3 regions of the Clostridium ljungdahlii DSM 13528 genome follow, and region 1 is predicted to be linked to each of the others. Evidence: riboswitches for the same ligand, from Rfam matches in the RefSeq annotation. Region 1 holds a riboswitch; each other region holds the start of a gene.
What was found. Region 1 has a riboswitch for cobalamin ahead of hemA (glutamyl-tRNA reductase). Riboswitches for the same ligand answer to the same signal wherever they lie in the genome.
Positions count from the first base shown of each region.

Region 2: another riboswitch for cobalamin. It lies ahead of CLJU_RS22250 (hypothetical protein); the one in region 1 lies ahead of hemA (glutamyl-tRNA reductase).
Region 3: another riboswitch for cobalamin. It lies ahead of CLJU_RS21330 (Ig-like domain-containing protein); the one in region 1 lies ahead of hemA (glutamyl-tRNA reductase).

Region 1 is NC_014328.1:472,587-484,439, reverse strand. Features, by position in the region: gene CLJU_RS02220 (DUF6385 domain-containing protein) at 62-958, opposite strand; gene CLJU_RS02215 (DNRLRE domain-containing protein) at 1,110-1,949, opposite strand; gene CLJU_RS02210 (glycosyltransferase 87 family protein) at 2,079-3,728, shown strand; gene galU (UTP--glucose-1-phosphate uridylyltransferase GalU) at 3,718-4,587, shown strand; gene CLJU_RS02200 (lipid II flippase Amj family protein) at 4,932-5,735, shown strand; gene hemL (glutamate-1-semialdehyde 2,1-aminomutase) at 6,028-7,302, opposite strand; gene hemA (glutamyl-tRNA reductase) at 7,331-8,527, opposite strand; cobalamin riboswitch at 8,686-8,864, opposite strand; gene CLJU_RS02185 (glycosyltransferase family 39 protein) at 9,448-11,655, opposite strand; gene CLJU_RS02180 (GtrA family protein) at 11,668-11,853, opposite strand, start outside.
Region 2 is NC_014328.1:2,465,704-2,477,556, reverse strand. Features, by position in the region: gene CLJU_RS11110 (ABC transporter substrate-binding protein) at 1-587, shown strand, start outside; gene CLJU_RS11105 (ABC transporter ATP-binding protein) at 584-1,432, shown strand; gene CLJU_RS11100 (ABC transporter ATP-binding protein) at 1,377-2,339, shown strand; gene CLJU_RS11095 (succinylglutamate desuccinylase/aspartoacylase family protein) at 2,377-3,105, shown strand; gene CLJU_RS11090 (ABC transporter substrate-binding protein) at 3,169-4,719, shown strand; gene CLJU_RS11085 (class I SAM-dependent methyltransferase) at 4,820-5,569, shown strand; gene CLJU_RS11080 (MATE family efflux transporter) at 5,575-6,936, shown strand; gene CLJU_RS11075 (4Fe-4S binding protein) at 7,564-7,947, shown strand; cobalamin riboswitch at 8,031-8,215, shown strand; gene CLJU_RS22250 (hypothetical protein) at 8,238-8,483, shown strand; gene CLJU_RS11065 (ABC transporter ATP-binding protein) at 8,684-10,318, shown strand; gene CLJU_RS11060 (GNAT family N-acetyltransferase) at 10,388-10,840, shown strand; gene CLJU_RS11055 (hypothetical protein) at 11,021-11,647, shown strand.
Region 3 is NC_014328.1:2,454,557-2,463,283, reverse strand. Features, by position in the region: gene CLJU_RS11045 (hypothetical protein) at 1-27, shown strand, start outside; gene CLJU_RS21335 (Ig-like domain-containing protein) at 141-3,290, shown strand; gene CLJU_RS11035 (hypothetical protein) at 3,445-3,750, shown strand; gene CLJU_RS11030 (hypothetical protein) at 3,815-4,141, shown strand; cobalamin riboswitch at 4,319-4,504, shown strand; gene CLJU_RS21330 (Ig-like domain-containing protein) at 4,791-7,922, shown strand; gene CLJU_RS11020 (hypothetical protein) at 8,077-8,388, shown strand; gene CLJU_RS11015 (hypothetical protein) at 8,514-8,727, shown strand, end outside.

The DNA.
Region 1 (11,853 bases):
AACTGGTTATTTCTTTGAAAATGGCTAACATGGTGCTGCCTAAAAGACAGCACCAATATAATTAAATTTTTCCATTAAAATAAGCCTCAAAATCAGCGGTATTAGTTCCCGTATCATAGTAAAGCCTTGTATAATTCATATAATACTTGGTAGTTAAAACCGTAGCACTATTTGCAGAAAGACTTATCGGATTAATATCATTTACAAAATAAGATGCTGTACTAGTTGGGGAAACTTGCAGCGCTACTGTAATTGCATTTGTAGTATCATTATTTTTAATATAATAAGAGTACATTGATTGCTGAGAAGTATCCTGCTGCAGCACTGATCCTATACCGGTACCTGTGGTTATAGCAGTGCTGGTTGCAGTAAATCCAACTCCAGTGGTTACTGAACTAACAGTACCTGCTACTGTTACTGTTCCTACTGTTACAGCTACTGTATTTCCTACACTTACGGTTCCTTCAACTGTTACTGTATTCCCTACAGTTACACTTCCTGCTACTGTTACTGTTCCTACTGTTACAGCTACTGTATTTCCTACGCTTACGGTTCCTTCAACTGTTACTGTGTTCCCTACAGTTACGCTTCCTGCTACTGTTACTGTTCCTACTGTTACAGCTACTGTATTTCCTACGCTTACGGTTCCTTCAACTGTTACCGTATTCCCTACAGTTACACTTCCTGCTACTGTTACTGTTCCTACTGTTACAGCTACTGTATTTCCTACGCTTACGGTTCCTTCAACTGTTACTGTATTCCCTACAGTTACGCTTCCTGCTACTGTTACTGTTCCTACTGTTACGGCTACTGTATTTCCTACTGTTACCGTTCCTGCTACTGCTAAATTACCACCTGATATAGTTAAAGCCTCAGCTTGATTTGTACCACTATTATAAGCATACATTTGGGTTTTTAAATCATTAGCTGTGCCATTAAATACTAAATTATTAGGCATGAATTCCCATCTCCTCTTTATGGTTTAATTCATTTGAATAGGCCTTATTTTTCAGGCCTACTAATATGTTATTCTTTCATCTATTAATTGTGATATATTTTACATTTTCTACAATTTTAATCTAGTAAGATGGATATATACCCCAAACTTTCTATTGATAAACCTGACATATAAAGCTAAGTTTTACATATGCAAATCCAGAACAATTGAACTTCACCCTATAATATTTTCCATAGTATTTAGCTATTAAAACTTGTGACTTATTGGCATTAACGACCACTCCTGTATCTTCAATCCAGTGTTTTGAATCTACACTTACTTCTACCACTGCCTTAATTTGCACACCGCTAGTATTTTCAATAAAAAACGTACCATTTATAATACGTTCTACATTTACTGTAGGCGAAAGTGCTGTATTAAAAATTTTTAACTCCCAATGCTTTTCTACAACATCTACAATCTTCTGGTCATGGTTTATTTTTGAAGAACAAATCACTAATTTAGGTGCACCTTCATAATTAGGGTCCAAACTTGAGGAAAAGCTAGCAAGTGCTCTATGTTTTTCTCCAGATTTTAAAACTAATCCATTGTTCTTTATAGAATTATCATGCCACTGATCAAATATATGAGTTATATCTACATGAATAATTCCATGAGAGTTTTTATTTAACTCAAACTTTACCTGTTTTTCATAATACTCAGGCTGATTTTCAAATGACGTATTTAGATCAAATTCCTCTTTAAGTGGATGTATATAAAAATTTGTTTTAGAATGTGGTATATTAATTTTATTTAAGTATATTTTTAGCTCTGCAGAATCTACAACTATATTTTTAGATATATCATCTATATTAAAATACATATAACTTCTGTAAGTATTTTTTCTTGTAAACCCAGCCTTTAAATCATTATGTTCTATGTTACTTTGAGAATTTGAATTTGTTATTGTAATACATTTTTTACATACAATTTGTGTTTTTTCACAAGGCATGCAATTCCCCCCTCATAACTAGAATATGTATAAAACTTAAAAAAAAGGCTTACAAAGTTTATCTTTTTTTAAGCCTTTTTTAAGTTTCATGACCGAAAATATAATTAACTTCTAAGAGAGGAGAGTGAAATGATGACAATATTTCTAAAAAAGAATCTATTTAAGATAGGTCTTATTTTTCTAATATTACTATCCGCATTTTTTTGTATTTACAGTATAAAAAATTACAAAGCAAATACTATTATATCTAAAAACAACATACAACAATTTAACAATAATAAAAGCAATAAAAATATTCCTGTTCCAAAAGATAATGCTAAATTTTCAAATGGAACCAGGTATAATCAAAAAAATAACATTCAAAATCAGCCAGGTAATAGTATGCATTTTGGCAAAGAAAACAGTAAGAGATCTAGAAATGGTACACATCAAATACCCGGTGGAGATATGAGAGGAGACTTTTCATCTACCAAAAGCAAATATGCACCTTTTTTAACCTTATATTTAATAGCCTTTTTAATTTTGTGTGCTGGAACTTTCTACTTTATAACTCATAGGGATTTAAAAATAAATAGAAATAATATAAAAATATTGATTTTTTCATTATTGTGTATAGGACTATTTTTAAGGATTTCACTGTCTACAGTTATGGAAGGCTATGGCGGAGACATAAATTTATTTAAAGATTGGGCATCAACTGCAGCAAATAGTTTCTCTCAATTTTATACAAATGCAAAATCTGGCGACTATCCACCTTTATATATGTATGTACTATTTTTAATTGGTAAAATTGCAAGTGCAAGTTCAATTAATCCATATTACACACTACTTTTGAAACTTCCATCAATAGTAACTGATGTGATTACAGCTTATTTTATATACAGATTAGCTAAAAAGTATTTATCACTAGAATTTAGCGTTTTCCTTAGTGCATTTTACATTTTTAACCCGGTTACTTTTATAGACTCTGCACTTTGGGGACAAGTAGATTCTTTCTTTACACTAATTATAGTACTGTCACTGTTTTTGTTATCAGAAGGGAAGACAGTCTTATCATCTATAGCATTTACCTGTGCAGTGCTTATGAAACCTCAGGGAATTATATTTTTGCCAGTTCTTCTATTTGAACTAGTACGAGAAAGGAATTTAGAAACATGTGTAAAATCAATAATTTCGGCCCTTATCACAGCTTTAGTTATAATACTACCTTTTTCTTACAATCAAAATGCCCTGTGGATATTTAAATTATATTCAAAAACTATATCAGAGTACCCTTATGCTTCTGTAAATGGATTTAACTTTTTTAATTTAATTGGAGCGAATTATAAAAAGAATTCAGAAGTGTTTTTCATATTTAACTATCAGATTTGGGGAATGATTGCAATAATTGCAATTACTTTATCTTGCTGGTACTTATATGCAAAGAACAAAAACAGAGCATTTGTCTTTGCTTCAGCATTTGTTCAAATTTCAGGTGTTTTCACATTTTCCACAGGAATGCATGAAAGATATTTATTTCCTGCTGCCGCATTATCAATTATAAGCTTTATATACCTAAAAGATAAAAGACTATTAACCTTAGCAGTTGGTTACACTATAACAATTTACACCAATATTTATTATATTTTGTTTGGTGGTTCAAGAGGAATGAATTCAGATTCTCACAGTTTAATAACTGATGGTGTTTCGATGCTAAACATAATTTTGTTTATATATCTTATGAAAATATTAATAGATTTAATGTTAAAAATGAAAGGACGTGTAACTTATGAAAATTAAAAAAGCAATAATTCCTGCTGCAGGACTAGGTACAAGATTTCTTCCTGCTACAAAAGCTCAACCTAAAGAAATGCTGCCTATAGTAGATAAGCCGACAATTCAATATATAGTAGAAGAAGCTGTATCTTCTGGAATTGAAGAAATATTAATAATAACGGGCAAAAATAAGAGATCTATTGAAGATCATTTTGACAAATCCGTAGAGCTTGAAGATCAACTTAAAAAAAATAATAAAACCACTTTATTAAAGTTAGTTCAAAACATATCCAACATGGTAGATATATATTATACGAGACAAAAAGAACCTAAAGGATTAGGTCATGCTATAAGTCTTGCTAAAAATTTTGTAGAAGATGAACCTTTTGCAGTTATGTTAGGCGATGACATAGTTGACAGCAAAATACCCTGTCTCAAGCAGCTTATAGATTGTTACGATAACTACAATACTTCTATTTTAGGTGTCCAGCCTGTAAAGGAAGAAGCTGTATCAAAATACGGTATTATAAGTGGCATTGAAGTTGAAAAGGGAACTTTTAAAGTCAAAGATATGGTAGAAAAGCCAACAGTCCAAGAAGCTCCTTCAAATATCGCAATTCTAGGGAGATATATTATAACTCCAAAAATATTTGAAATACTTGAAAAAAACAAATCAGATAAAAAAGGAGAAATACAGCTAACAGATGCCCTAAAAGAACTTGTAAAAACTGAAGCAATATATGGATATTATTTTGAAGGCCAAAGATATAATGCAGGAGATAAATTTGCTTTCCTTCAAGCAAATATACACTATGCGCTAAAAAATAATGTCTTAAAAGGTGAGCTTTTGGAATATTTATCTACAATTAAAACTGCACTTTAGGAAAGTTCTAAGTAGAAGTTTCAAGTCATATAAAAACATGCTGACAAATTTCATCACACTAAAAACTTTTTATAAGTCTAAAGCTCAGCATTTTGAAAATCTAAAGAAACTTATATAAACTCGTACCTCAGACATATATAAGTTTTTAAGATTTTCTAAAATGTCTCACTAAGACTTATAAAAAAAATTTTTAAGTGTGATTTCAATTTTGTCAGCATGTTTCCTTGTATGATCTAAAATCTTCATCTTATAAGTTCCTATCAAAATTAAAATTGTGATATAATTTGAATATACAAATTTATGAAATAAATATAAACTAATGAAGCCATAAGGTGGTAAGAAAAATGACAATACAGGTATATTTAGTTTTTATGCTAACTTTTATTATTTATGTTATAGGAACATTAGCATATTCTACTAGAATTGTGGGAATAAGAACTGGTAGAATTGCAGTATCTTTTGCTGTATTTAATGTTTTTTTACTTATACAAAGAACAGCTAATACTATTCAAGCTCCATTATTAGCAAAAACTATTGAAAATGGAATAAATACAGGTCATTCTAGTAACTTACTGTATATTTTTAGATGGATAGTTTTTTCTATTACTTTAGCCACAATAGCCGGTGCAATTTTAATGCCAACTTTTATAAAAGTGTTTAACAAATTGGTTATATCATTTAGTGTTTACAGGTCTTTACCTAGATTGATGATTCATGCATTTTCAAAATCAGGAATTGAGCAGTTTAAAAATAGTATTTCAATTCCTAAAAGAGAAAATTTATCTGAATTAAAGAACTTTAGAAAAACTCCTAAAAAGGTAATTTTACTAAATATTATTGCATTTTCTATATCAAGTATAAGTATTTTATCATCATTATATGCTGGATGCTTAAGTCCTAGTTTAAGAACTACTTGCAGCACTTTAGCATCTGTAATCAACAGTATTTCAACAATATTCATGTTTATATTTATTGATCCATATTTATCTATGATGACAGATGATGTGATAAGAGGAGAACGTACAGAATTGGAATTTAACCGCTGCATAATTTTTATTGTTGGTGGATTGATTATTGGAAGTATATTAGCACAATTAATATTAGTGCCTGCTTCACATCTAATAGTCCTTATAGCAAAGTTAATTTAGTTCATGTGAAAGTTTGTTTTAATTTCCAAACTATAAAGTTTAGTTTCTCACTTAAAAATAAACTTATGTGTAGAAATATTTTACAATAAGCAAACACATTTAAATATTTTGCATATAAGTCTTAGTAAAAAATTCCAGAAAAACTTAGACCTTTTGAATTGTCTGAGGTACGAGTTTTCAAAAGATCTTAGGTTTTCAAAATTTTTTGGTTAGACTTATCAAAATATTTAAGGAGCTGAAGGTTGTAGAAAATATCCATAGTATAAGTTGATTTTTTGCTTAGAAACCCTATCTAGGCTTCAAATGTGCTGAATGCCTCTAAGAATTTATCAATATCTTCTTCAGTATGCTTTACATTTAAAAATATAGCTTCAAATTGAGAAGGTGCAATATAAATGCCTTTGCTCAACATATGCTGAAAATACTTTGCAAAAAGAGCAGTATCACATTTTTTAGCATCTTCATAATTTCTAACTTCTGAATCTTTAGTAAAGAATATAGCAAACATTGCTCCGCACCTATTTACTACAACATTTATGCCCTTCTTTTTTGCTATGTCCTTTATACCCTGTTCCAATTTTGCACCTAATTTTTCAAGATGTTCATAGTAATCAGGATTGTCGTGCAGCTTCTTTAAAGTTGCAATTCCTGCAGCCATTACAAGGGGATTTCCGGACATTGTTCCTGCCTGATAGACAGGTCCCATTGGTGAAAGTTTTTCCATTATTTCTTTTCTTCCACCATAAGCACCACAAGGAAGACCTCCACCTATAATTTTTGCAAAAGTAGTTATATCCGGTTTTATTCCATAAATGCTCTGGGCTCCTTTATAGGCTACCCTAAATCCACTCATTACTTCATCAAAAATAAGCAAGCTTCCATTTTTATCACAAATACTTCGAAGCCCTTTTAAGAAATTGGCATCCCCAGGAATTACGCCCATATTTCCTGCTACTGGTTCTACTATAATCGCTGCAATGTCTTTACCATGCTTCTCAAAAATTTTCTCCACATTAGAAAGATCATTATATTTAGCTATTAAAGTATTTTTCACACTGTCCTCAGGAACCCCAGCGCTTCCTGGAATTCCTTCTGTCATGACTCCAGAACCTGCTTCTACTAAAAAATCATCAAAATGACCATGATAGCAACCTGCAAATTTTATTATTTTATTTCTTCCAGTACACCCTCTAGCAAGCTTTACCGCACTCATAGTTGCTTCTGTTCCTGAATTTACCATTCTAAGCATTTCTACATTATCTAAAGTGGTACATACATATTTTGCAAGCTCCAATTCAAGCTCTGTAGTAGCACCAAAAGATATAGCATTTTCACTTGTATCCTTTATAGCCTTTACCACATCATCATCACAGTGTCCTAAAATCATAGGCCCCCATGAGCATACAAAATCTATGTATTTATTACCATCCTCATCATAAATATAAGCTCCTTTTCCCCTTTTTATAACAGGTGGATTCAAAGGCACATCTTTAAATGCTCTAACAGGACTATTTACTCCTCCTGGCATGTATAATTTGGATTCATTAAATATATCATCATTTCTCATTAAGTTTTACATCTCCATTTCTTCATCATTAACAGAATATTTTATTTATAAGCTTTAAATATTCATCTTCTTTTCCTTGAAGTTTTGCTTCTTTTAACACATCTATAGCCCTGTTTATATACACTTTGGCTGTACTCTGTATCATAGTTTGTACGAGTACTTCATTATCTTTGGTATACCTCTTATTTTTAAAAGTCTCTATCCTCTTTTCACATATTTCACTTCCAAAACTTTTCATCTTCTGTATTTCCGGTGAAAGTTCATCTAAAGACTGCCATTTTATAAATTCATCTATATATTCTTGGATAATATACCTGTACTTTTCCATTTTTTCTTTTCGCATAATCTTATTATTTTCATCAATACTGCTTATATTATCTATATCATATACTTTTACATCTGGAAGAGTTAATACACCTGCATCTATATCTTTAGGTACTGCAAGATCAAATATGAGAAATTTCTTTTTAGGAAGTTCTTCTTTATAAATTATAGTATGAGGTGCAGAAGTACAACTTATAATACAATCCACATTGCTATAATAAGCTTTTCTTTCTTTAAAAGTTATGAACTTAATCCAGTTACAATTTTCATATAAATCTTTAACTTTGTTCAAATCACGTACTACGATATATACTATCTCGGTATTCAAGCCAGCTAAATATTTGAGAACAAGCCTTCCTATTTCACCAAACCCAATTACCATATACCTTTTTACTTTGCTCTTTTCTGCTTCTTTAACAGCTATTGATGGTACAGATACAGGTATTTTATACATTTCACAGTCATTCTTAAACTTCTTACCACAAGTTATTGCATTCTGAAATAGCCTCTGAATCTGTCCTTTTATAGTCTTAGCTTTTAATGCCATATTATATGCAGTCTTAATTTGTCCTAAAATTTGATCTTCTCCCAAAATTTTAGAATGGAAACCACAACTTACTTCCATTAAATGCTTAATAGCATCTTCACTTTTTGCATAAAAGGTATATGTAATAAGTTCCCTGCTCCAACCTAAAGCATCAAATACAGCATTTATTAGTTCTTCACCTTGTATATTAGAATCCACATATATTTCTGTTCTGTTACAAGTACTCAAAATTAAAACGTTTGCTGTAATTTTATAAACATTTTTTAATTTATCTTCTAATTTTGACGATACAATAGAGAACTTCTGCCTTATTTCAATATCACATTCACTTTTTACCCCTATAAGTTGTATCATTTTATCAACTCCAATATTACAACTATATTATTATAATTAAAATATAACTTCACTATATACCTAAAAAACCCTTTAACTAAGTGTTAAAAGGTCTTCACACATAAAACATAAGTAATAAATACTTTATTTATTACAATGCCCCCTATCACTTGTAGAGTTAATGGCCTACTATATAGGCAGGTCTTCTGACTTAAGCTTCATCATTTAAGTATGCCTTCCCTATTTACAAGTGGCTTGTCTTACTTAAATTCACCTAATACAGCTACAAGATAGTTCAGGATTTCCACCTGATTCCCTTTTAATTAAATGTAATTAAACCTATACTATTATTTGTTAAATTTTATTTTACAACATTAATTTTCACCTTAATTATAACATTATCATAAAAAGAATCAACTATAGAGTTTCTAGATTGAAAGTTGACATATACCGGTTCATATGCTGACAAATTTCATCATACTAAAAACTTTTTATAGGTCTAAAGTTCGGTATTTTGAAAATCTAAAGAAGCTTATATAAACTCGTACCTCAGACATATATAAGCTTCTAAGATTTTCTAAAATACCTCACTAAGACTTATAAAAAAAGTTTTTAAGTGCGATTTCAATTTTGTCAGCATTATTTTCAAGTATAAGTTGAAATTTCAAGCTAGAATACCTCAATGTGGATTTATAACTTAAAAATCAGCTTATACGCAAGCATATTTTTACAATAATGAGGCTCTTTTAAATATTTTGCATATAAGTCTTAGAAAAAAATTCGTAAAAACTTAGAACTTTTGAATTGTCTGAGGTACGAGTTTTCAAAAGTTCTTAGCTTTTTTAGAATTTTTTACTTAGACTTATCAAAATATTTAACGAGCTGAAGGTTGTAAAAAATATCCAGAGCATACGTTGATTTTTTGTTTAGAAACTCTACCTCTATTTTACAGTGCCTTTTAAATCATACAGTGTTTCATTGTTCATGCCGCCCATTGGCTGAAAACGTAAGTTGCTGTTTCTTTTTGAGTTACTATCCATTTTACTATTATCAGTATTATTAGTAGAACTTTGACCTTTTTGAGCTTGAGAATTAGTAGTGTCTTTCCATTCAGCAGTTGAAACAGCTTTTCCATTTCTCTGAATCCAATTCATTATATCCTGAGAATCTCTTCCTCCCATACCTCCTGTAAGTACATATCTTACCTCACCTTTTTTAACCATTTGTTTAAATTCGCTTAAGGACAGTATCTTGTCAGATCCTGAGAAACCTCCAAGAGCCATTACGCTTTTGCCGCTTTCAATTATAATATCTTCAGCAGAAGCAGAACCTGAAACTACAAGAGCATATTTTTCATTTGAAGTATGACTTTCAAGGAATTTTATAAGCTTTGAATTCCTACTACTATTTTGTCCGCCCATCATCATGAAATTCCCTGATTCACCGCTTGACAGGAGCTCTAATCCTGCAGCAGGCAAAGAACTTAAGCTGTGAGTTATAGCAGCAGCAGAACCGACAGCAGGTGTTACCAAAATTCCTACAAGGGCAAGTGTTGTAAATATCTCGGCAAAGCTTCCATTATTGCCCTGATCCAAATTTCCTCTCTTGACTATTCTATATATTATAAGCAGTGCGGCAGATGCAAAACACAATATTATAGCTGCTATAATTATAGATTTTATAGTAGTGGATATAGTAGTAATAAAATAGGATAACATTAAAAGATGTACCAATCCTTCTACAATAAATGCTGCAGGCATTATCCATGATTTTATGCCGCCTTCCTTATATAGCTTCCACATGGAAGTAAGTCCTATTCCACATAAGGCTGCAATTGGAGGGGCCAGCATACTTAAATAATATGGATGGAACAATCCCTTTGTGTAGCTGAAATATATGAATTCAGGTACCAACCATAATGTCCATAATGTTAACCCCAATTTTTTCTTATTATCAAATGGGAACTTAAGTTTTTCTACTATTACAGATGCAGCAAGTCCAAATATAGCTAGAGGTAAAAACCAAACTATCTGGTCTGACAAAACATTTTTAGAAAATAATCTAGTAATACCTGCCGTTGTCTGTCCTCCAAAGCTTCCTGAAAGTCCATTTGGTCCACCAGGTCCGCCACCACCAGGTCCTCCACCTTGATTTTTGAAATTACCTTGTGTATTCTGACCTCCTGGGCCTCCTTGTGGACTTTGAACAGAATTTTTTGAATTTTGTGGAGGTGTCATTGCACTAGGAGCATTATTGTTTCCACTTTGTAAATTTGCCTGATTTTTGCTAAAATTACTTCTAAATTCTTTAAATTGAAAATTTCCTACCTTTCCTGATGGTGCTCCACCTATACCACCATTAGTACTGCTGAGCCTTTCCAATCCATTATGTCCAAATATAAGTTCAGTAACGGTGTTATTTGTACTACTCCCTACAAAAGGTCTGTTTTGCGATGGAACCAAGTCCACTGCTACTGCCCACGATAAAGATATTACTCCAAGAATAAGTGTACTTATAATCAAATGTTTTATCCTCTGTTTTACAGGTACAGCTGAAGAAATCAAATAAGTTATATATAGAGCAGGAGCTATCATATATGCCTGAAGCATTTTTATATTAAACCCTAATCCTACAAGAACCAAACTTATTATTAAATATTTAAGCTTGCCTTTTTCAGCAGCTTTGGATAAAAATAAGCAGGCAAAAAGTAATGTCACAATTAATAGATTGTCTATAGTATTATTCCTGCTGGTTGCTACAAAAACTGGCGTTATTGAAAGACATAGAGCTGATATAAGTCCTGCTATCTCTCCAAAAGATCTCTTTACTATATAATATAAGATTCCAACTGAAATTACTCCGGCAAGAGCCTCGGGAAATAATATACTCCATCCACTAAATCCAAATATTTTTGCTGATATAGTCTGTATCCAAAAACCTAAAGGTGGCTTATCAATGGATACAAATCCCGCGGGATCAAATGATACGAAAAAGAAATTTTTAAAATTCATGAGCATACTCTTTACACCTGCAGCATAATATGAATTTCCATATCCTTCTATAGTTAAATTTGCAAAATTTAATATTGCAGATATGACCAGAATTATACATAGTGCAAATCTTTCTTTTGTAAATTTTAATTTTTTCATAAGTTTTCCTCCTTAATTGAATACCCATATTTTATATAATAAAAAATTTATTACCTGAGCTATGAGTGTTACAATTATTTTTGATAAATACACGTTTAGATTAAAATCATTTATTAAAAATTTCATAAACACAAGTGTTGAAATAAGTGAAATAAGATTTACTATTGCAAATTGTGATACCTCTCGAATCACCTTTTT
Region 2 (11,853 bases), 2.0 Mb from region 1:
ATAAGAATCTTACAGGTTATAAATATGATAAGGCAGCAGCAGCTAAGCTTTTAAGCGATGCAGGATATAAAGATACAGATGGGGATGGCATACTAGAAAAAAATGGTAAGAAATTAGAACTGAATTTAGCTTTTTACACAACTCGTTCAGAGCTTCCTATAATTGCACAAGCAATGCAGTCGAACCTTAAAGAAATTGGTATAAGTATTAAATTACAATCCTATGAATCCGTTGATCCAGTTTTAAAAAGCAAGAATTTTGATCTTTGCTTATTAAGTGTAAACACAGCAGTAACAGGAGATCCTCAGTCATTCTTACAGATGTATTTTAAAACTGATGGAAGTGAGAATCATGGCGGATATAGTAATCCAGAAGTTGATGCTCTAATTGATAAATTAACAACAGAGAAAAATATTGAAGCAAGATATGATGTCGCTACAAAGGTACAACAGAAATTAATAGATGACAATGCATATATATTCCTTGTTTCACCAATGCTTAATATAGTCAGCAAAAATACTGTCAGTGGATTAAAAATGTATCCTCTTGACTACTATATTTTAGATAATAAGGTAGGCATAAAATGATGAGCGAAGAGATTTTAAGGATAAATAATTTATCAATAAAATACGGTATGCAAGAACCTGTTGTAAAAAATATAAGCATGTCAATTGCAAGTAAGGAGATAGTAGGAATAGTTGGTGAAAGCGGCAGTGGAAAATCAACACTTATACGTGCCATACTAGGTATATTACCTAAAGGAGCTGCTATTTCTTCAGGAAATATAATTTATAAGGATAAAGATATTCTTAAGCATTCTAAGAAAGAATGGCAAGAAATACGTGGTAATAGAATGGCTATTGTTTTTCAGGATGCAGGAGGATCATTAACTCCTATTAAAAAAGTTGGTAATCAATTCATTGAAAGCATAAGAAGTCATTTTAACATGTCAAAAGCTGATGCATATGACAAAGCAGTTGATATGCTTGGAAAAATGAGACTTCCTGATACAAAGCGTATAATGAATTCTTATCCTTTTGAACTTAGTGGAGGTATGAAGCAAAGAGTAGGTATAGCTATAGCCATGACTATGGAACCAGAAATATTATTGGCAGATGAGCCAACCAGTGCTCTTGATGTAACGGTACAAGCACAGGTGGTAAGACAGATGATGGAGCTTAGAGACAATTTTAATACAAGCATAATAATAGTTACACATAATATGGGAGTAGCATCTTATATGTGCGATAAAATAGGAGTAATGCAAAGTGGTGAATTAGTTGAGTGGGAAAATAAGGATGAGGTGATAAACAATCCAAAGTGTGAGTATACTGAAAAACTTTTATCAGCAATACCTGAATTGGAGGAATGTAATCTTGCTTCAAGAGAAAGAACCAATATTGACAATAAAGAATGTTGTAAAGCAATTTGATTTGCAGGATGGAAAAAAGTTAACTGCAGTTGATAATGTAAGTTTAGAACTATATTCAGGAGAATGCTTGGGGATAGTTGGAGAAAGTGGCTGTGGTAAAAGTACTTTAGCAAATGTAATTACCAATTTGGAAACCTTGACTTCAGGAGAGATTATTTATAATAAGAGAGATATTTCAAAGTTGAAGTGGGAAGAACTTAGACAAAATCGAAGAAAACTCCAGATGATATTTCAAGATCCTTCTGAATCCTTCAATCCCCGTATGAGGATTGGACAAATTATAAGTGAGCCACTTTTAAATTTTAAACTTATGAATAAAGCTGATGCGGAATTGAAGACAAAGAAACTCCTTCAAATGGTGGGGATCAGTGATGAATTTATGAACAAATATCCCCATCAGCTAAGTGGAGGACAAAAGCAAAGAGTTGCAATAGCAAGAGCTCTATCTTTGTCACCCGAAATTATAATATGTGATGAAGCTACTTCTGCTTTAGATGTTTCAGTGCAGGAACAGGTGCTTAAACTTCTTATAAATTTGAAAAAAGAAAAGGGACTATCATACATTTTTATATGTCATGACTTAGCAGTGGTTAGAAATATCAGTGATAGAATTATCGTAATGTATCTTGGACGTATTGTTGAAACGATTGACAGTGATAGGCTTACTACTGCTGCAGTTCATCCATATACAAAGGCACTTTTAGCATCAGTATTTTCTGTTAAAAAAAGAGAAAATACTGAAATAGAAATAATAAAAGGTGAGCCGCCAAGCTCTTCTGATATACAGCCAGGCTGCAGTTTTAATTCCAGATGTACAAAATGTAGAGATATATGCTTTAAGGAAAAACCTGAATTAAAAGAAATAGAAAAAGGTCATTTAGTGGCCTGTCATTTATCTGATGAATAGCAGTGATTTAACTGATTATATGAGAAGGTAATAATTGATGCAAACAATAAAAGTAGGAAATATGTGTGCCAAAACTGGAGAAAAAGTATCAGGTTATGTACAAGTAAAGGGAACGGATATAGAACTTCCAGTTACCATTATTTGCGGAGAAAAGGAAGGAAAAACAGTATTCATTTCTGGAGGAGGGCATAGTGCAGATTATTATATTGATCTTCATTGTGGAGATGGGTATGAAGAGCTAACACCCTATGTATATTGTGTAGGAGTAGCTGCTCCAGAAGTCGTTAAAGCAGCAAGAGGTATGGCTGAACTAGTAAATGTCCCTTATTTGGTGCAGTCTCCTTCTGGCAGTGGAGGTTCTTATAATTATGCTGGTTCCTGTGGAATTCCTAGTATTTTGATTGAGAGAGGTTGTATGGGACGGTGGTCGAAAGAAGAAGTGAAACTAGGAAAAGAGGATGTTAGAAATGTGCTGCGATACTTAAAAGTCTTACAGGGGGAGGTTTCTAAAAGAACTTATCATCCTATGGATGTTGGAAAGGTGATTTGTAAAAAGGCTGAATACACAGGCTGCTGGTATCCAACGAAAAGAGTAGGTGATAATTTTAAAAAAGGAGAAATATTAGGTTACATTAAAGATTATTTTGGCAACGTTTTGGAAACCTACGCTGCTGAGATGGACGGAATATTACTCTATCAGGTTAGTAGTTTGTGTGTTATTAAGGATGGCCCTATGGTGGCTTACGGAGAAAAGATAAATAATTGAAAAAAACAGAACCAAGGGAAGCTATTTAAAAGTACGTGATATTGGATTAGGAGGAGATTGCAGATGAAAATAAGAAAAAAATTAGCAATTATGCTTACAATAGCTTTATTATGTACAAGCTTTGTTGCTTGTACAAGCGGGGGAGCTTCTGATAAAAGTGGGAATGAAAAGCCAAAAAGTATTGTGTTTGGATTAAATACTGTTTCAACCAATTTAGATTCTGCTGTTGGGTTTAATGGTTGGTTGGTTTCCAGATACGGCGTAGGTGAAACTTTGGTTAAATTTAATAAGAATATGAAAATAGAACCTCTCCTTGCTGATTCATGGAAAAGAGTAGATGATTTGACATGGAAGTTTCATATTAGAGAAGGTGTTAAGTTCCATAATGGTACACCTGTTACGGCTAAAGCTGTAAAATCATCTCTTGAAAGAGCATTAAAGGTAAATCCAAGAACAGAAAAGATATTACTTATTAAGTCTATAACTGCAGACGGTCAGAATCTTACTATAACCACTAAAACTTCAAATGAAACATTTTTGGGGAATATTGCAGATCCTCTTACTATAATAATGGATACTAATGCTGCTTCAGACACATTTGCTAAATCTCCTGTGTGCACTGGACCTTTCAAAGTTAAATCATATGTTCCAAACTCAAAGGTGGTAGTAGAAAAAAATAAAGACTATTGGGGAGACAAAGCACAGTTAGATGAGGCAACTTTTAAATATATTAAAGATGATAATACTCGTGCAATGGCACTACAATCAGGAGAAATTGATGTTGCAACAGGCATTTCAGGCAACAGTATGTCATTATTTGCGGATAAATCTAAATATAATATAGATAAAGTTACTAGTCTAAGAATAATAATGTCATATGAAAATATGAATAATGAGTTCTTAAAAGATTCAGCAGTACGTAAGGCTATTGCTTTAAGTGTGGATAGAGAGACTTATGCTAAAAAACTTTTAAAGGGTGCTGCTGTAGCTGCAGTTGGGCCTTTTTCAGAATCTTTACCTTATGGAAATAAGAATCTTACAGGATATAAGTATGATAAAGCAGCAGCAGCTAAGCTTTTAAGCGATGCAGGATATAAAGATACAGATGGTGATGGCATATTAGAGAAAAATGGTAAGAAATTAGAACTGAATTTAGCCTTTTACACAAGTCGTTCAGAGCTTCCTATAATTGCGCAAGCAATGCAGGCAAACCTTAAAGAAATTGGTATAGGCACTAAGCTGCAAGCGTATGAATCAGTTCCTAAAGAAATAAAAAGTGGAATTTTTGATCTTTGTTTATATAGTGTAAATACTGCAGTAACAGGAGATCCACAGACATTCTTGGAGCAGTATTTTAGAAGTGATGGAAGTGAAAATTATGGGAAATATAGTAATCCAGAGGTGGATTCCCTTATTGATAAATTCAAAGGTCAAAAAGATATTCAGGCAAGAAATAATATTGCTATACAAGTACAGCAGAAACTATTGGATGACAATGCAGATATATTTATTGCTACATCAATGCTTAATGTAGTTAGTAAAAATACAGTTACTGGAGTAAGAGTGCATCCTGATGAGTATTATTTATTAAATAGTAAGGTAAGCATAAAATGATAAATAACAAAATTTTAAATATAGGTAATTTATTTATAGAATATAAGATAAAAAAACCTGTTTTAAAAAATGTAAATATATCAGATAGGAGGAAATTAACATGTCATTACAGGAAAACATTGAAATGCACTGGACCCAATCTTCTAATAACTATAGCAATATAATAAAGGATGAACTGAAGAGCTATCGTCCGGATAAATGGAGGTCGCTTATTTTAAGTCAGGCGCCTGATAAGCTAGTTCTGGACATACTTGATGCTGGGACAGGCCCTGGTTTTTTTGCCATTATTTTAAGTCAGGCAGGTCATCGTGTCACTGGAATAGACAGCTCTGTAGGAATGTTGGAAAAAGCCCAGAAAAATTCCGCCAGATCAGGTGTTTGCCCTGTATTCACCCGTATGGATTGTCATAAGCTCAACTTTGAAGACAATTCTTTTGATATGATAGTCAGCAGAAATGTTACATGGACGCTGCATGATCCCATGAATGTATATCGACAGTGGCAGAGAATCTTGCGGCCTGGTGGACGTCTTCTGATTTTTGATGCCGACTGGAATCTTCACTATTATGATGAAGAACTAAAAAAAGAAGTAGAACGAAGGGAGAAGGAGTGCATCAGTATTTACGGCTCTACCTACTCTGGCGATGACAAGGGAAAAATGAAACTGGACTATGATGAACTTCCACTTTGCAAAATCATGCGTCCAGATTGGGATGTAAAGGTTCTAAAGGAATTGGACTTCAAGGACATTTCATTTAACCCTGATATTACAAAAGACCTTTGGGATGATAAGGAAAAGCTATTGTATGGAGCATCGCCCATGTTCATGGTGGCTGCGACAAAAAAGTGAAGCAAATGAATAATTTGAAAAAGAGTACTAATTTAACAGAGGGCATTATATGGAAACAAGTGTTGTTTTTTGCACTGCCACTGATTGCAGCAAGCATTATTCAACAATTATATAATACAGTGGATTTGATTTTTGTTGGGAATTATCTTGGCAAAGAAGCTGCAGCAGCAGTTGGAGCTAGTTCCTTGATTATTACCTGTTTAGTAGGATTTTTTACGGGGATGTCAGTAGGAGCAAGTGTTGTTATTGCTAATATTGTTGGATCGGGGAAAAAAGAGAAATTAAAAGATGCAATACATACGGCAATAGGATTGAGTTTCCTTGGAGGAATAGTGCTTTTCATTATTGGCTATATTGGTGTGCCATATTTCTTAAGGTGGATGAATGTTCCAGGAGAAATATTGGAACCGGCTGTTTCCTATATAAGAATCTATTTTTTAAGTCTCATTTCAATTATTACCTATAACATGGGTTCTGGTATTATACGTGCCATGGGTAATTCCAAAACACCAATGTATATACAACTTTTTGGTGGGATTGTTCATGTATTAATGGATGCATTGTTTATAGTTATTTTTGAAAATGGCGTTAATGGGGTTGCATGGGCAACGCTTTTATCCCAGACTGCAACTGCTGTACTGATATTATATTATTTGACACATTTAGAGGGCGAATATAGATTACAATTTAGAAAAATACGAATACATAAAGAAATACTGTTACTTATTTTTAAAATTGGAATACCGTCCGGGCTTCAAAGTATTGTAATAACATTGTCAAATGTTTTTGCACAATATCATATTAATAGCCTTGGTGTAAATGCAATTGTTGCATTTACTGCATATTTTAAAGTAGAATTACCTATTTATCTTCCAATTGTAGCTTTCGGACAAGCAATTACAACATTTTCTGGGCAAAATATGGGTGCAGGAAATATTGAAAGGGTAAAAAAGGGAGCCAAGGTATGTATACTAATGGAAATAGGTGTAACTATAGTGTCAAGTACGCTTTTGTTGATATTTGGACGCCAAGTTTTTGGAATATTTAATCATGATAGTGTGGTAATTGATTACGGAATAAGAATAATTAACACTTCATTTCCATTTTATTGGATTTATGTTATTTTGGAAGTATTGGGAGATACTATAAGAGGTGCAGGAAAAGCAGCTCCACCAATGGTGATTATATTATCTAATATATGCATACTTAGAATTATATTGCTCTTTACTATAATGCATTTCTATCATGATGTTAGGGGAGTAGCAATTACATATCCCATAACCTGGGCAACAACAGCACTTTGTATGACTTTCTATTATTTAAAAGGTAATTGGACAAAGAAAGTAGTCGCTTTTCCCAATAAGTAAGATTCATTGATATAGATAAATATATTAGTATCAAAATAAAACTAAATTAAAGCGTTTTATCAATATGATATGAGAAAAATATTCAAAATGATAAACAGAGTTCTTGGTTTCAGGTGGAGCTTTTTTCTCCATCTGAAACTTATTAACAGGATTCTTAGTGCTTTAGCACTTAGAAGGCGTTATCCTTTAGGAGAAATTGTTATCCAGGGGCGTAACAGCCGTTATCCCCCACTTTAGTAGAAGATGGGGGGATTACGGCTGGTAGCCATCGGATAAAATTTATAATTTTAAGTAGGAATATTGCAAGCTGAAGAATTGGCATGTAAATTGCTTTATAAAATAGTATAGTTTTGAAATAAATTTAATTATTCAAACCCTAAACTCTAAAATAAAAAATACTTAAGAGCAGTCCCTCCTGCACTTAAGTATTTTTTATTTTATTTTGACAATTTTGTTGTACATTTATTTTATTCCATGACTATATGATCTAATACTACCACGCACTTTGTTTATACAAAGCAAAATAATAGGCATAAAATTTGCGGTATTGATATATACCTTATATATTTGTATAATTAAGGTATATGTACAAAGTATATATAAATAATGTTTAAAGGGGAATGTATTATGAAAAAATTAGTTGTTAAAGATAAGTCTTTATGTATGTCTTGTTTAAGCTGTGAAATGGCTTGTTCCGAGGCATTTTACAAAACTTACGGCAATTCTTGTATTAAGATTGATGAGGGAAAAGATGGATGTGTAGATTTAAAAGTGTGCAATCAATGTGGAGTGTGTGCTAAAAAATGTCCTGAAGAGGCCATTAAACAAAATGCTAAGGGAATATATATGATAGATAAAAAAGCTTGTACTGGCTGCGGTACATGTGTAGAAGCCTGTCCAAAAGGTATTATTGTAAAAGTAGAAGACAAGCCTAATCCAAGTAAGTGTATGGCATGTGGTATTTGTGTTAAAGCTTGTCCTATGGGAGTACTTGAAATTCAAGAAGATTAAAATGTTTAATAATGGATTCGTTAAGAAAATAATATTGACTTTTCAAAATTTTTGCTATGAATTTAACATAAAGGTAATAAAATTTAATATTTTTACTATTAGGTGCTGTCAAATTGATAGTTAAAAGGGAAAGTGTAAAAAACACTGCAGCCCACCGTTACTGTATGGAGGATGAAACCCTAGTTATGTCACTGGATTTTTATATCTGGGAAGACGGGGAAGTAAGATGAATCTGAGCCAGGAAACCTGCCTGATATGTCGGTGATTCTTTCGGAGGGGAAGATAATGCTATGTTTATTCAAAAAGTAAACGGTTATATTAACATAAGAGAACAGAGATGTTTTTTAGTTATTAACCATTATTGTAAGTTATGTTATAAAAAGAGACCTTCGAAGGGAGAAGGTTTCTTTTTATTTATAGGAATTTATCTGATGCCAAGAACTTTGTTTATGAACAATCAAGTAAGTCATCAGATTTGTCCTTATTTTAGAATAACCCCTCCGTCATCAATGAAAGAACTAAATGCAGTGGATTAGACAGGCGAGTACAAAAAGGAAGGTGATTAGATAGAGTGAATCGTAAAAATAAGTTGAATAAAAAATATGAAAGGTAAGAATAAATCCTATGGATGAAAATGTAAAATTAGAAGAAGTTAGTAAAATCAATGTATCATAATTAATTCCTGGTTGTAAATTTGTATTGACTTGAAATCAAAAAAATATAAGGAGAAAATAATATGGGTAACTTTAGTAGCTTATTGAAATTAATACCGTTTTTAAAAAAATATCGCATCATTTTTACTATAGGAATTATTGGCATGATTTTTAGTTCAATTATATCAACTCCTATTCCATACATAATAGGACGTATAATGGACAAGATACTTATAACTAAACAAGGATATAGTGACTTTTATAAATTAATTGCTGTAATAGCACTATTGTATATTTTGAGATATATTCTTGCGGTTATTTCAAAATATATGTTTGTTAAAGTTAGTAATTCAATTGTTAATGAAATGAGATATTTGGTGATGGACAAGGTGATAGATTTGCCAATGGACTATATATCCTCTACACAGAAAGGATATATTCAAGCAAGAATATCAGAATGTAGTTCTGTGGGAGGAATTTTTTCACCTCAATTTATAAGTATTTTTCTAAATTTAATTGATACGGTGATGGCGTTAGGTACTATGTTTGTTATAAATTATAAATTATCTATAATAATTTTGTTTTTAACTCCAGTTTTTTTCATTACTTCTAAAAAATCTGCAAGTGGATTTATGAAAAATACACAAAAGATGATGGAATCTAGTGCAATTTTAAATGGAGATACTTTTGAAATAATCAATGGAATTGAAGATATAAAAGTGCTTAATGGTAAAAACAGCAGTCTTTTAAAGTTTAAAAATAAACTTGATGAACTTACAAAGGATAGTACAAAACAAAGCAAGGCTATATTATTATTTACGGAAAATATAACACTTATTAATGATTTTGGTACACTTCTAATACTATTAATTGCAGGAATAATGATTTTAAAAGGACAATTTACCATAGGATTATATACTTCTTTTTCATTATATATAGCTAAAGTTTTTAGCAGTACTCAAGCTTTAGCAACTATAGGGACTATAATAAAACCAGTATGTTTAAGTATTGAAAGAATATATCAGCTTCTTGATATGCAAGGTGAAAACAGTGGGAAGCATGAATATTTAAATAGGAAAATTGAATCTATAGAGTTAAATAATGTAGATTTTAAATATAATACCTCTGAAGAATATGTTTTAAAAAATTTGAGTTTTAAAATAAGTAAAGGGAAAAAAATTCTTATTAAGGGTGAAAATGGATCTGGAAAATCTACTCTTATAAAACTCTTAATAGGACTATATACTCCTACAAGTGGTAAAATATTTTATAATAGATTAGATCTTGAAAGGATTAATAATAAAAGCTTAAGAAATAGGATAGGAATTGTATCACAAAATATATTTTTATTTAGGGGAACAGTATTGGAGAATATATTATATGGGCAGACAAATAGAAACCGTGAGCATGTAGAAAAACTTATTGATCAATTTATGCTAACTGAATATATTCATAGATTACCTAGAGGATTGGATACCGAAATAAGTCAAAATACAGCAGGCGTTTCAGGGGGACAGGCTCAGGTTATAGCTTTTATAAGAGCAATGCTTTCCAATAAGGATGTAATTATCCTAGATGAACCTATATCTAATGTTGATGCCGAAACAAGAGAAATAATGTTGAGAATTTTGAAAAGTAGAAAAACTAGTTCAATATTAATAATAATTTCTCATATTACTAAAGGAATAGATTTTATAGATAAAATTATTGAAATATAAAAATTAAACTTTATATTCTTTATAAATTTTATTGACTGTGAGTGTTTAAGTTAGGTGGTTATAAAAAGTATGGCAATTGAAGAGATTAATAATAAATATGCAATTCAACTTATAGAAATATTAAATACTGATAATGTATTACAAGAAAAATTAGGTTCCAGAAAGTGTATAATATCAAAGGATGAATTTATCAAACATAATAATGAATGGTCTGAAAACACAAACTCAGAAATATTTGCTATCGTTTTGAATAATAATGCAATTGGTATGATATCGTTAAGTTATCAGAGTGTAGAAGAGAAAAAAGCAAAAATTGGTTATTGGATTGGGAGTAGGTACTGGGGAAAAGGATATGCAAGCAAAGCTTTTTCGCAAATATTAGAATATGCTAAAAGGAAAGAAATAAAATATTTAAGTGCTAAAATTGTAAAAGATAATCTGGCTTCTAGAAAAATTTGGGCAAAGTATGGAGCAAAAATGGAATTAATAAGAGATAAGATGTACGTGTCTATAGTATTATAGAAATTTATACTATTGTTGGTTATAATTTGTATGACAAAGCAGCGGGAAATATAATAAGCAATTATAAAGTCAGAAAAATAGGACTTTTATATTTTACTGAAAATTATGGAGAATGATAACTATTTTTAAAATATATATTAAATATGAAATTATATGTTACTCAAAGGAGACAAAAAAGTTGTGAATTTAGGAAAAGAATTTTTATGCAAAAGAGAGTTATATTTGAAGGACAAGGGTTATAAGATACTTCCTAACCAAATAAAATTCCATAAGAATAATATTGTATTTTATCATTATACCCACAGTAAATTTCTTCATATGATATTTTCTAAAAATAGTGGATTATATGCTCGAAGGCAAGTAAGTTGTCCTAATATACCTGAAGAATTTAATGACTGTTATTTAATTGAGGGATTTCTTGATCCATTGCCTAAATGGTTAACAGAGGATTATTATTTTGGAAATTTAGGATTTGAAATGGTACGGCGGTATATTGGGAATGTTTTGTTAAGAGTAGAATTGCCAATGAATTTTAGTGGCTTATATATAGCAGATTATGCCCATATTCTTGATTGTAAACATACTAATCTTCGAGGAACAAGTCCTTTAGATTTAGGATATGATATATCCAATGGACATGAAGCAACGCAAGCATATGTTAATTCCTATATACCTGTAAAAAAATATGAGGGGAAGCATATGGCACCAGTAATACAAATAATTCGTAAGGAAAAAGGAATTGCTGTACCAAATAAATACTTGTCAGTTTGTAAGTTACAGCCGATATTAAGCGAGATTGATTTATAGAAGTTAATCCGTAAGGTGGTTTTCTAAAAATCTTGATAAACTATATGGTGTAAATATAGAAAATCCTAAAATACATATAGATAAACTAGAGAAGGGCACTCCTAGAGTTTAAACTGCCATACCTGCTATTGTGAGTCTTTCCAGGCTTGAAACATTCGTTCCACACGGCCCTTGACTTTTGGAACGCTGTTGGTTTTAATCTCAAT
Region 3 (8,727 bases), 2.0 Mb from region 1:
GTTAATACTGCAGCTGGTGCTTTATAAAAGCGGATTTTCCCTATTGATTAAGTAAATGTTTTAGATTGATACCGGGCTAAGATGTATTTTTAACCCGGTATTTCTTATATAGTTTTATAAAAATTAGAGAGGAGAACAAAGTGAAAAAATTATGGAAAAAGATTAGCCTTGTTATGATGCTTATGTTTACTTTAATGACATTTGCACCTTATACTGCTAGAGCAGGTGCATCACCAACGGCGTCAACGCCATCTTTAAACCAGGGCTCAGATGGAAATTACACTGTAAGTTCAGTAGATGACCTAAACAAACTCAGGGGAGATATCGATAAGGGCATAGACTATTTAGGCAAAAAAGTTGTTTTGACACAGGATATTGATATAAGTAAATCAAATGTTCCTTTAAAATCTCTTACCTCTCACAATAAAAGTTTTGATGGTACTTTTGATGGAAAGTTTCATACTATAAGTGGTTATACGGATGCAGCTTCAGGCTTGTTTGGAATTGTATGGAAAGATGGAATTGTGGAGAATGTTAAAGTTGATGCTAATGTAGACATAAAAGATAGAAGTAAAATAATTTTAGATGACAACGATGATGTATTTTATGGAGTAATTGCAAATGAATGTTGTGGTACAATTACCCACTGCTGCAGCACAGGAAGTATTGAAGTTGATGCTGGCAGATTTTCAACTTTAGCAGGAATAGTTGGTAATAGTGCATGTTCTGATGATAACTGGAATCTAATAAATGGATATACAGATAACTGCTGTAGTAATGTTACTTTTGATACTAAGTCTTCATTTTTACCAAATATTGCAGGAATTTGTGTTACACCTGGCTCAGAAATCAAAAATTGCTATTTTTATGGTAAATTCCTGGAAAATGAAAAAAAAGTATCTCGTCAACCAATCGATACAAGTAGCGAAACTGATGTAACTACCTGTGCATATGATAGTGATATACTGGGATTTTCAAGTACTTCTTTTATGGGAAAACCTGTGGGATATACCACTGCACAAATGAAAGATAAAGACAGCTACACCAAGCTTGGATTTGATTTTGATAAGACCTGGAAGATAGATTCTTCTGTAAATGATGGCTATCCATATCTAAATCCGGATAGTTCAACTAAGATAGCAGCAAAGGTAGTAGTAGATGTGCAGGCAACAGCTAAAGACAGAATCTTTGTACCTGGAACTGAACCTTTTAAGACTACAGATGACTGCCTTAAAGCAGAAGCAACTTTTAAAGTGATTCCAGAATCTGATAAAGATAAAGATTTAATAAGCAAGTATAATGTTAGTGCTACTTGTGATGGAGGTGTATTTTTTAATGCACCAACTATAGGAAATGTACCCCTAACAATTGATTCAAGCAAGATTAAGATAAACTATGATCAAAATGAAGATTACCAGTTTCTACTTGGTAAAGTACTTCCCTCAACTGCAAAACTTCTTGACAATAGTGCGGCAGCACCTACACAGGATGAAGAAAAGCAGCAGGTTGAAGATGCAAAGGAAGTAGAAAATATAATTTACAGCAAATTTGGTGTTGGACAGGAAAAAGCTGTGCCTGTATTTCAGTGGGAGGGAGATAAAGCTGATGCTCCTGGAAAGGAAGGTACTATTTTACTAAATGATGATGATTGGGATGTATTTTCATCAGCCCGATCTGGATACACAGGTATAAGAAGTGGTTACTATGACGATTGGTTTAAGGGCATACAGGATGAACTCCAGAGGATGAAAAATGCAAAAATTGGAGATCAAGATGTAAAAATGACAGAATGGGAAAAACTGGTTCTGGCAATTACATCTATAGGATATGACCCCAGGGATATAAAAGCTTATAATTTAATAGATATAATTTCAAATAAAAATTATTTAAATTCATCAGTTCAGATGTTTGCAGGAACATATGCAGATTATGCATTAACTTCTTATAATTATATTGATCATGTGCTAAATGATGGAAATCATATTGACAGAAATTATATGGAAGAGAGTACACATGATGGTGCTAAGAATGTTTACAAAGAAACAGGTGCTGATGGGTCTCAAGTAGCAGCAAATGCTTCACCTGATATGTGGACTATGATGTTACAAGAAATTGCAGCGTATTATAATGCAAATGCAAAAGAAGGAGACAAGTATTACGATGTAAAACAGGCCATGGATCATGTATTTGATCAATTTTCAAATTCTCAGGCTTATACTGGTTCTTTCTGGGGTGGTCATACAAGTGATGGCGATATTGATTTAAATAACCCGTGGACCAATGCCCAGGTATATATGACACTTGGAATGGCACATGCCAATGTTTTTGACAAGAAATTTATAAAAGATGGCAATACCATATTTAATGCTATACTTGAAGGATTTGATGGCAAAAATAAAACTACCCAATATGACAATTTAAAATATGATCCAGTGCAGATATGCAGGGGCATAGATTCTCTTGTAAGGGATTATGAAGGTAGAAACTCAATATTTGACTGTACAGATGTGAAGAATTCTACAGTGCCTGTAAATAACGACATAGCAGCACTGGATGTAGATAAGCTTACTTCAGCCGATAAAGACAAGGTTGATGCAGTAGAGAAATTGTATGATGCCTTAAGTGATGCACAAAAATCATCCATGAAGCAGGAAACAGTGGACAAGTTAACTGCAGCAGAGAAAAAGGTATCACCATCACAAACGGTAAATGTAACGGGAGTGACATTAGACAAGACGAGTGCAAGTGTGACAGAAGGAGATGCACTGCAGCTTACAGCAGCTGTAGCACCGGATAATGCAGCGAATAAAAAGGTAGACTGGTCAAGCAGTGATAAAACTATAGCATCAGTAGATGAGAACGGGAAGGTAACAGCAGTAAAGTCAGGAACAGCAGTAATAACGGCAGTGTCTGAAGATAATAAAGATGCAAAGGCACAGTGCATAGTTACAGTAACAAACACATCAAAACCAATACAGATAACTAACCTTACAATGGATAGTTCGTTTAAATTAGGTGAGGATGCAAAAGTATCTGTAAAGGCAGAAAATAATTCCGGTAAAGACCAGGATGAATCACTTATAGTAGCACTATATGATGAGGGCGGTAAATTCATCAACTATGTATGCGGAAAGCAGACAATAAAAAATGGAGATTCATCTATTTTAACAGGTATTATGAAACTTCCAGAAGAGGGAATATATAAATTGAAGGCATTTATATGGGACAGCCTTGAAAATATGAATCCACTTTCAGATATTATAGACATACCTGTCCAGTCAAATAAATAAAAAACTTTTAAGATGGGTTTTGCTGGAGATATTGGCAAAACCCATAAATTAAAGATATGAGTTGTTTGATTTTATTAAATTAATGAGCTATTTACAAATAAATAAAATGCTATTATTGGATATAGGAATTTTCAATATGAAAGGAGGGATAAAATTGAAACGTAGATCCATTAAAATAATATTAATATGTATTATTATCATGGTAGGATATATTGGAGTTGATATTTTTACTCATTCCACAATTGAAAGAGCTATAAGAACAGATTTGTTTTTTAGAGGGTATTTTATTAAAGCATTTGAAACAGATGTTTGTAAAAGACCAATTCCTGACCAACAATATGGGACTTTATATTTTTGTAAAAATCCAAGCATTGGTTTAGATTCATATAGTGTTGCTAAGAAACATAAGTATTCAAAAAAGATTGACTATTGGTATATTTATGCTGGGGGCGGTGGATAAATGAAGAAAATAAACTTTATATTCTGTATAAACTTTATTATAAGTTGTAATAAGGAGGAGAAGAATGAAACTTTCGAGAAAAGGTATTGTAATTTTATCTTCTTTTATAATAATTATTGGGGGATTTATTATAAGTCACATAACCCCTTCGATGTCTATTAGAACATATATTTTTGTGAGCGGATATCCAGCGGGAGCATTTAAAGTAACCGTACATGTCAACAAAGGACAGTATAATATGGATAAGAATATTCTTGATAAAGAAAATGCTATGATTTACACTATTGTTGGTTACGATTTGTATGATAAAGCAACAGGAAATGTAATAAGCAATTATAAAGTCAGAAAAATGGGACTTTTATATTTTACTGAAGACTATGGAGAATGCTAACTATTTTTAAAATATGTATTAAATATGAAAATTCATATTTAGTTCTATATTTGGGACATAATCAAATGCGGTATACTAAGACATTATCATCTTTCGTCCAGAAATATCTTTATATTAATGAAAATAATGTTGACTTTTGAAAAATTATGTACTAACCTTAATATAAAGATAATAAAAATTTAATATTTAGTATTAGGTGCTGTCAAACGTGACAGTTAAAAGGAAAAGTGTAAAAAGCACTGCAGCCCACCGTTACTGTATAGAGGATGAAACCCTAATTATGTCACTGGATTTTTATATCCGGGAAGACAGGGAAGTAAGATGAATCTGAGCCAGGAAGCCTGCCTGATATGATGTTAATTCTTTCGGAGGGAAAGATGTTACTATATTTAAGCTGTTTATAATTAAAAGTAAACGGTTATATTGACATGAGAGAACCCTTGTGGTTCTTTTTATTTGTTTTATGCAGTAAAATAATATGAATTTGTATTGGTAAATGGAGACCTTCGAAAGGGGTCTCTTTTGTTATATTAAGCATTATAAAAAGTAGGCAAGCATATTGTAATTTTACCCTTTCAAGGAGGTGATGTGCAGGGTAAAGTCTAAAAATAAATAGCATCAGATTGCTAAAAATGGAGGATAAAATTAGATGATAAAAAAGAAAAATACTCTTGGGAAATTTTTAAGTATTTTGGCTATAATTTGTTTTATGTTTAGTACCTTTTCTTCTTTACCAGTACTGGCGGAAGAAGCAAGTCCATCACTTACTACTGATGGAAATGGTGAATATGTTATTAATTCAGTAGGTGATATTAATAAATTCAGAACAGATCTAAATAAGGGAATAGATTATGGAAATAAAAAAGTTGTTTTAAATTCTGATATAACAATTACGAATGATACACAATTAACTCCTACTACAGGAACTTTTCAAGGCTATTTTAATGGACAAGGTCACAGTATTAAAAACTATAATGATCCATTAACAGGACTTGTTTGTAAATTAGGTAGTTATGGAATTATAACTAATTTACATATGAATATGAATGTATCCAACGCTAATGGGTTATCAGATAGTCCTGGAGAAACACGTTACTATGGGTCTATTGCAAATGAAAGTACAGGAGTAATAAGTCTATGTAGTGTTGATGGAATTGTAACTACCAGTAGCAATATGCCAGCAGATGGATCAGGTTTTTACATTGGAGGAATTGTAACATGCATAACAAAGAATGAGACTTGTGATAATTGTATTGTGGAAAACTGTTACAGTAGACTTGAAATTGAAGGTCAAACAGATGCAAACCAATTACAATTTGTAGCTGGAATAGCCTATTCAGTAATGTCTCCAAATGACAAAGAAGTAATTAAGAATTGTTATGCAGCTGGCAAAATGGCAGCATGTGGAGTAAGAGGAATTGCAAATAAAAAACAAGCATACTTTCCAAGCAGTTATTATGATAAAGATATTGTTAAAGCTACAAAAGATACTTACGGTGGTAATGCAAAATCTACAGATGAAATGAAACAGCAGGCTACATATGCTGGATGGGATTTTGATAAGGTATGGGATATAAAATCAGATACAAATGATGGTTATCCATACTTGAAGCCGAATCAGACGCCTCCAGAACCAATAACAATTGCTACAGATATGCCTGTAGATGTAAATATCAATATAAAGGATAAAACTGTAAATTCAGATGGGACAGCAGATTTAACAGCAGATTATACAACTTCTCTTACCTGTTCAGATCAAGACAGTATTGCTTCAGATAATGTGAAAGTAACTTTAGATGGGAAAATAAACTTTCCGGGTTTTACAGGAAATAATGTAACAATGAATTATGTCCCTGTTAATGGAAATACAGTGGATTTAACTTCAGATGTATTAAAAAATCATCTTCAGATTACCTATGATGACAATAAGAAATATAAATTTAAAATAGGCAATGTTACATTTAATACTCCAAATTTTAATGGTAATGGAGTTACAACAGTTTCTGAAGATAAACAAAAGGAGCAGGTAGAAAATGCAAAAAAAGCAGAAGATATACTTTATAGTAAGCTAGGAGTTGGACAGAGTGCTGTACCAGAATTTACCTGGAGTGGAGATAAAACAAGTACTGATGGAAAAGATGGTGCCACAGAGGGCTCTGTTGAATTGAATGATTATGTATGGGAAGTATTTTCTTCTGCTCGTTCTGGATATAGTGGTGTAAGAGCAGGATTTTATGATGACTGGTTTAAAAGTGTGCAGGATGGTTTAAAGAAAATGAAGGAAGCAGGAGTGACCCCTAGAGATGTAAAGATGACAGAATGGGATAAGCTGGTTTTAGCTATTACTGCCATAGGGTATGATCCAAGAGATATAGAAGCTTATGATTTAATAGATATTATTTCAAACCAGGATTATCTTTCAACATCGAACCAAACTTTTTCTAGTCAATATGCTCTGCTTGGATTAAATTCCTATAATTATGCTATACCAAGCAGTGGTAATAGAATTGATAAAGAAGCATTAATTCATGAATGGGCAAAAAGTGCGTTAGGCAATAAAGGTGCAGATGGTTCTGAGGTACTTTCTAATGCTGTTCCTGATATGTGGCTTATGACTTTTCAACCAATAGCAAGTTATTATGGAAAAGAAGGATATAGTGATGTAACGAAAGCTATGGATCAAGTATTTGCTCAATTTTCAAATGCACAAACTTACAAGGGATCATTTTGGGGAGGTATGTCAGGTGATTACAATAATCCATGGACCAATGCCCAGGTGTATATGACTCTTGGAATGACGAAAAGTAATATATTTGACAGTAAATATATAAAAAATGGCAATAGTATTTTGGACGGTGCATTAGAGTTTTACAATATTAAAGATGGTACTACAACTTTTGATAAATCATCTTATGAGCCAACACAAATGTGCAGAGGGTTAGATTCTCTTGTAAGGGCATATGAAGGAAGAAACTCAATATTTGATTGTACAGATGTGAAGAATTCCACAGTGCCTGTAAATAGCGCCATAGCAGCACTGCCAGATGCAGACAAGCTTACTTCAGCTGATAAAGACAAAGTTGATGCAGCAGAGAAATTGTATGATGCCTTAAGTGATGCACAAAAATCATCCATGAAGCAGGAAACAGTGGACAAGTTAACTGCAGCAGAGAAAAAGGTATCACCATCACAAACAGTAAGTGTAACAGGCGTGAGCCTTGACAAGACAAGTGCAAGTGTGACAGAAGGAGATGCACTGCAGCTTACAGCAGCTGTAGCACCGGATAATGCAGCGAATAAAAAGGTAGACTGGTCAAGCAGTGATAAAACTATAGCATCAGTAGATGAGAACGGGAAGGTAACAGCAGTAAAGTCAGGAACAGCAGTAATAACGGCAGTGTCTGAAGATAATAAAGATGCAAAGGCACAGTGCATAGTTACAGTAACAAACACATCAAAACCAATACAGATAACTAACCTTACAATGGATAGTTCGTTTAAATTAGGTGAGGATGCAAAAGTATCTGTAAAGGCAGAAAATAATTCCGGTAAAGACCAGGATGAATCACTTATAGTAGCACTATATGATGAGGGCGGTAAATTCATCAACTATGTATGCGGAAAGCAGACAATAAAAAATGGAGATTCATCTATTTTAACAGGTATTATGAAACTTCCAGAAGAGGGAATATATAAATTGAAGGCATTTATATGGGACAGCCTTGAAAATATGAATCCACTTTCAGATATTATAGACATACCTGTCCAGTCAAATAAATAAAAGACTTTTAAGATGGGTTTTGCTGGAGATATTGGCAAAACCCATAAATTAAAGATATGAGTTGTTTGATTTTATTAAATTAATGAGCTATTTACAAATAAATAAAATGCTATTATTGGATATAGGAATTTTCAATATGAAAGGAGGGATAAAATTGAAACGTAGATCCATTAAAATAATATTAATATGTATTATTATCATGGTAGGATATATTGGAGTTGATATTTTTACTCATTCCACAATTGAAAGAGCTATAAGAACAGATTTGTTTTTTAGAGGGTATTTTATTAAAGCATTTGAAACAGAAGTTTGTAAAAGACCAATTCCTGACCAACAGTATGGAACTTTATATTTTTGTAAAAACCCAGGCATTGGTCCAGATTCATATAGTGTTGTTAAAAAATATAAATACTCAAAAAAGATACCATATTGGTATATTAATATTGCCGGTACTGGTGGTGGATAAATGAAGAAAATAAACTATACTGTTATGTAATTAGTTTAGCTTTATCGTGTATTAGACGGGGAACTTCTAAAAGAAGTTCCTATTGTTGTAACAGTTTATTATAAAGTGTAATAAGGAGGAGGAAAATGAAATTTTCGAGAAAAGGTATTGTAATTTTATCTTCTTTCATAATAATTATTGGGGGATTTATTATAAGTCACATAACCCCTTCCATATCTATTAGAACATATATTTTTGTGAGTGGATATTCAGTGGGAGCATTTAAAGGAACTGTACATGTCAACAAAGGACAGTATAATATGGATAAGAACATTCTTGATAAAGAAAATGCTGTGATTT